DNA from 2 places in the Paenibacillus sp. CFBP13512 genome. Region 1 is predicted to be linked to the other one. Evidence: riboswitches for the same ligand, from Rfam matches in the RefSeq annotation. Region 1 holds a riboswitch; the other holds the start of a gene.

Region 1 (3,257 bases):
TCATTATTAGATCTATGTAAAAAAATTCTATTTTTGCTTTATTTAATCATTCTATCGTATTATGCAGATTCCTCCAACCTAAAATAAAAAAGAATGTCGTTATTGTGCACTTTAATTACCTGTATCAAAAATATACATAACAAAAAAAGACTGATCCCCATCTAGGTTTTCAGTCTTGTTCTTGTTACAATACATATAAATAGATTTTATATCCTTCTTTTGTATAGATTTACAGTGTATGAGTTAGTCTTGGGCGTGTTCAGCATAAGCTTCTGCACTCAAAAGGCTTGATAATGCACTATCTAGGTCACCACTGACTTTAACTTCAACCATCCAGCCACGTCCGTAAGGATCAGAGTTCACCAGTTCAGGTTCTGTTTCCAATTCAGGATTAAAATTAGTGATCGTACCTGTCACCGGGCTAAAAAGATCAGATACTGTTTTGACCGATTCAATCGTGCCGATCACAGCTTCAGAAGCAACTTCTGCACCTGCTTGTGGCAATTCAACAAATACGATATCTCCTAGCTGATGTTGAGCAAAATCAGTAATACCGATACGAACCGTATCATCACTAATACGCTCTACCCATTCATGTTCTGCACTATACAGCAATTGATCTTTAATCTCACTCATTTTTCATTCCTCCGGTTCATGGTTGTAATGTCTTCATGCACACAAGCGTATAGCAAGGCAGATTATACTGTCAATACTCTTGACATTGCTTTTTGAATCAAGTATTAATATAATATACATACATTCATCACTGTTTCAATACTTAATGTTCGGAAATACATAACATCATATGTAGCGAATGAAAGTACAGGGAGAGACTGTTCAGAACCATGACAGCGCCGAAGGAGTAAGCCAGTAATGGTGAATCTCTCAGGTAAAAGGGACCTGTACCGGACGCAGCTCTGGAGAGAATTGGCATCATTCGGTCACCGACGAATATCCGAATGATAACAACCAATCACCCAAGGGGAAACTTGTTGCTTATAAGCTATTGAGCACAAGGTAACTCTCAGGTATCAAGGACAGGGAGAAAAAGAAATATTTCAGGTATAGTACCTGCTTATTTCCTTTTCTCTCTGTCTTTTTTGTTGAGCTTTTTCGGATGATTTTATTCTTTTTTCACAAAAAATGATATATGCGATTTTTCGCTACAAACTAATTCGATGAGGTGACGATCATGACAACAGAACTGAAGCGTACGCCGATTTTTCCTCTTTATGCTCAATCCGGTTCCCCACGCTGTATCGATTTTGGCGGTTGGGAATTGCCTGTTCAATTTACAGGAATTCAAAAAGAACATGAAGCGGTTCGTGAACAAGCTGGATTATTTGATGTTTCTCATATGGGTGAAGTGATCATTTCAGGTGAAGGTTCCCTTGCCTATTTGCAACAATTATTAACTAACGATGCTTCTCGCTTGCAAGATGGACAAGCCCAATATACATTAATGTGCTATCCAACAGGTGGTGTAGTCGATGATCTACTGGTATATCGTCTGGGCGAAGAACATTATATGCTCGTGATCAATGCCTCGAATATTGATAAAGATATCGATTGGATGAAGCAGTCTTTGCCTGCCAATGTCACTCTTGAGAACATTTCAGAACAAACCGCTTTAATTGCTTTACAAGGTCCTCAAGCGGTTGCTATTTTACAAGCGGCTACACAAAGCGATCGTTATGCTGAACTGGCAGGATTTTCTTTTATCGAAAAAGCTGAGATTTTTGGTGTTCATGCGCTCATCTCTCGTACAGGTTACACCGGTGAAGATGGTTATGAACTATATGTATCTGCAACAGATGCTCCTCTCATCTGGGAAAAGCTATTGCAAGCAGGTGAACCGCTTGGCTTGATTCCTTGTGGACTGGGTGCACGGGATACGCTTCGCTTTGAAGCTCGTCTTCCTCTGTATGGTCAAGAGCTGTCAGCAGATATTTCTCCACTCGAAGCGGGACTTGGCTATTTTGTAAAGTTAGACAAAGAACATTTCACAGGCAAAGAGGCTCTAGTCGCGCAAAAAGAAAAAGGATTGTCTCGTAAATTAGTGGGTGTAGAAATGATCGACCGTGGTATTCCTCGCCCACACTATCCTGTCTACCAGAACGGTCGACAAATCGGCGAAGTGACGACAGGAACTCAATCTCCTACACTTAAGCGTAATCTTGGACTTGCTTTAATTGAAGCTGACAGTGCTGCTCTAGGAACACCGATAGAACTTGAGATTCGCGGTAAAATGCTCAAAGCTGAAGTGGTGAAGGCACCTTTCTACAAACGAGCATCTTCTGTCACTAAATAAAATTACAAGGCGACTGATATGTTGCCCCAAAGGAGTCTACCTTTATGAAATCGCATCGTTATATTCCAATGACCCCACAGAATGAAGCAGAGATGTTAGAGGTTGTTGGTGCTTCTTCGATAGAGGATTTATTTACAGATATTCCGGCATCCCTTCGTTATCAAGGCACTATGCCTATGTCTGAAATGCTGGATGAATATACACTGACTCGTCATATGTCTAGTCTTGCAGGGCAAAATGCAGATACAGATCGGTACACTAGCTTTCTGGGTGCAGGATTGTATGATCACCATTTGCCATCTGTGATTAATCATGTAATTTCTCGTTCTGAATTTTATACAGCGTATACTCCATATCAACCAGAGATCAGTCAAGGTGAATTACAAGCGATCTTTGAATTTCAGTCCTATATCTGTGAACTGACAGGAATGGCTGTAGCCAATGCAAGTATGTATGATGGCGCAACAGCACTTGCCGAAGCAGCTTCCCTTGCAGCATCAGCTACAGGACGCAAAAAGATTATTGCTCTTTCTACGATCCATCCTGAATCACGCGGAGTCGTTCGTAGTTATGCTCGTGGTCTTAATCTGGATGTAGTTGAAGTGCCTTATGGCGATGGAGTCACAGATATTGGGGTGCTCACTGAAGCGATTGATGAGCAGACCGCTGTTGTACTTGTCCAATCCCCTAACTTTTTCGGTGGTATTGAAGCGATTCAAGCAGTTGCCGATCTTGCTCATGCCAAAGGTGCTTTATTGGTAGTGAGTACGAATCCTATTTCACTGGGACTACTCGAATCTCCTGGTAAACTTGGAGCTGATATCGTTGTTGGTGATGCACAGCCGCTTGGCATTTCGATGTCGCTTGGTGGGCCAACTTGTGGATTCTTCGCTGTGGCTCAACCGCTTATGCGTCGTATGCCCGGACGAATCGTAGGTCAGACCAA
Region 2 (3,257 bases), on a different contig from region 1:
TTTGGATATCATATAATTAGTTATAACCTGTTCTATCTCAAACAAGCTATAACGTTGTATTCACCTCCAAACACATCTTATGAACCTATAATTTGAAATTAAATTAATACTTTAGACCCATCTAAGTAAGTAAATATATTTAATCTAGGGTAAAAGTTGAGTAACTATACTACTAATTTATTTACGTATATATCGAATTATACAACAATTTATCGGAATATTAAGGAAAGGTTTGAAGAAAAATCGAAAAAAGTCGTTTTATTATAAACGACTTTCTTCATTTCCCTTCAAATAGTTCATGCGAGGAAGTTAATTTTTATTTTCTTGTCTTCTACGTCTTAATTCTTCAGTAATTTTGCGTCCGGTTGGTGTCTGTGCTAATCCTCCGCGGGCCGTCTCACGATGCTCACTTGGCATAGAACGTCCGACTTGTAACATCACATCGACCACTTCATCTGATGGAATAGCGCTACGCACTCCAGCAAGTCCCATATCTGCCGCTGCTAACGCATTCACTGCACCTAATCCGTTACGAACAATACAAGGAATTTCGACAAGTCCAGCGACCGGATCACAGATTAATCCCAGTGTATTTTTGAGAGCCAATCCTACAGCATGCATAGCTTGCTCGGGTGTACCTTTACGCATCTCGACCATCGCTCCTGCTGCCATCCCAATTGCTGAACCGACTTCTGCCTGACATCCACCTTCTGCGCCTGAAATCGAAGAATTGTTGGCAATCACATAACCGATCGCTCCTGCTGCAAATAGTCCTAGAACCATATGAGCATCATCCCATCCAAAACGTTCTTGCGAACTGACAAATACGCCAGGAATAATGCCACATGAGCCTGCGGTTGGTGTAGCAATAATACGACCCATCGAAGCATTGACTTCAGATACAGCTAGCGCATACGCCATCGCACGAGTAGCATCACTGCCTGAAGAAGTTTCTCCACTTAACATATACTCATGCACACGGCGTGCATCTCCGCCCGTTAGACCGCTTCGTGAAACGGTATCTTCTGTAATTCCGCGGTGTACTGCTTCTTTCATCACTTGATAGTAATCTGCCATCTGCTGGATCACTTCAGGTTCACTAACCCCTGTTTCTTTTACTTGTTCTTCAATCATCAGTTCCGCAATCGTGAGTGAACGTTCTTCACATAACCGAACAATATCTTTTAACGTGCGAAATTGCATATTCTATACTCTCCTTTGTCTTTCATTTACTTCAAGTCTATAACAGCCGCACGAGTTACATAAGGCAATTGTAAAATACGATTCAACACATGCGGATCAGGCGCAGTATCCAATTCGATAACAGTCATCGCTTCACCGCTACGAGCTTTGCGATCCACATCCATAAATCCAATATTGAGTTCCGCATCACTAAGTGTGCGTGTAATATCAGCCAGTACACCTTTACTATCCGTGTGTTCTACAGCAAGCATCGGATACTGACCAGAGCCTCGTACATCGAATCCATTTAATTCATGAATCTCAATATTTCCGCCACCGATCGAAGCACCTGCTACTTCAGCTGTTTCTGTTCCATGCTGTACAATAATTCGCACAAAGTTAGGATGCGGATAATTGCCTGTGCCTTTATCAAAAGAAATCGTTATCCCTTGACGATCGGCTTCTTCTGCTGCATCTGGTAAGCGATCATCATCGGTATCATAATCAAGCAGACCACCGACAAGTGCTAGATCTGTACCATGTCCCCAGTACGTTTCTGCAAACGAACCATACAAAACAATCTTTACATGCTCAGGGCATGCTCCTAAAAAATGACGAGCAGCTCTTCCTAGGCGAGCTGCTCCTGCTGTATGTGAACTAGACGGTCCTACCATCGCCGGCCCTATAATATTGAATACATTTTTAAAACGCATAAATTCCTCTTCTCCCTTATCACCAAAATATGCGCGCACAAAAAAAGACAGGGAATAGCCCGCGCGTGGCTTATTCCTCTGTCCTCGTTACCTGAGAGTTTGGACCGAATCGTATCGGTTGTACTCCTTGGGTGGCTGGTATGCTCTCTCCAGAGTTGCATCCGATAGCGGTTCGGGTACCTGAGAGATTAATCAATCATCGCCAAATGATTAACTTGCTCCTTCGGTGGTGGATCACATACATCCACAGACTCTCCCTCTATCTTCATGTGCAGTTATTTATTTGAATGGTTCGTTATTAGTTAAATCACGTGAATACGTTCGATACCTTTAGCTTAATTCAGCACACCTGACACTGTCAATTGATTGATTTGAAAAAGGATACTTTTGTGCATAAAGACAACAAAGTCCTTTCCCGATATGCTCGAAAAAGGACTTTGATAGGACTAGCATAGTATCATTTATCTATCTATACTTGTAGATACAACTATCCTCGTAATAACGATTCTGCGCCATCTACAAATATCTCTGTACCTGTTACATGTGAAGCTTCACTAGAAGCCAAGAATAGCACTAGATTAGCCACTTCTTCGATTTTACCAGGTTCGCCTTTAAGCGGATGATCGCCTTCTGGGAATTCCATTGGAATTTCGACTTCTTTTAGATCGTCACTTGGATACGTATTGTCGTCGATTTCGGTATCGATCGCTCCCGGACAGACCGCATTAACTCTGATTTTATAGCGTGCAAGTTCTAGCGCCGCCATTTTCATAAATGCTACTTGTGCTGCTTTGGTTGAAGCATATGCAGAGAATCCTACATTAGAGAATACACGATTACCATTAATTGAACTTGTAATAATAATACTACCGCCCTTTTCTTTCAAATGAGGGATAGCGTATTTTACAGTTGCAAATGTGCCTCGTAAATTAATCTCTACCGTTTGATTCCAATCATCTATTTCTAATGTTTCGATAGGGGCTTTGCTACCATTGATTCCTGCATTCGCAAATACAATATCCAACTGACCTGCTTCAGCCACTACTTGTTTCATAGCACTTTCAATCATTTCTGGTTTGGAAATATCGCACTCAATCACATATGCTTTTCCGCCAGCTTTTTCAATTTCGGCTTTGGTTTCTTCTGCATTTTCAGGCGTACGATCTAACATATATACAACAGCACCTTCTGCTGCAAATCGTATCGCTGATGCTTTACCTATTCCTGATCCGCCACCTGTTACTGCTGCTACTTTACCTACTAATTTTGTTTCTGCCATGTGGATAAGCCTCCATATTTCAGAATGTGTTTGTACTAGATAACTGTTTTTTGATACTCACAACGTTATCTGTTTTCCTATTG

The links. Region 1 has a riboswitch for glycine ahead of gcvT (glycine cleavage system aminomethyltransferase GcvT). Riboswitches for the same ligand answer to the same signal wherever they lie in the genome.
Region 2: linked by a shared signal. The riboswitch ahead of sdaAB (L-serine ammonia-lyase, iron-sulfur-dependent subunit beta) and the one ahead of gcvT (glycine cleavage system aminomethyltransferase GcvT) in region 1 are both predicted to bind glycine.

What each region holds. Positions count from the first base shown of each region.
Region 1 covers NZ_QGAD01000007.1:81,095-84,351, reverse strand. The annotation lists gene gcvH (glycine cleavage system protein GcvH) at 244-636, opposite strand; glycine riboswitch at 815-912, shown strand; gene gcvT (glycine cleavage system aminomethyltransferase GcvT) at 1,193-2,311, shown strand; gene gcvPA (aminomethyl-transferring glycine dehydrogenase subunit GcvPA) at 2,356-3,257, shown strand, end outside.
Region 2 covers NZ_QGAD01000001.1:536,481-539,737, forward strand. The annotation lists gene sdaAA (L-serine ammonia-lyase, iron-sulfur-dependent, subunit alpha) at 310-1,203, opposite strand; gene sdaAB (L-serine ammonia-lyase, iron-sulfur-dependent subunit beta) at 1,230-1,895, opposite strand; glycine riboswitch at 1,972-2,050, opposite strand; glycine riboswitch at 2,054-2,164, opposite strand; gene PaeCFBP13512_RS02335 (SDR family oxidoreductase) at 2,383-3,174, opposite strand.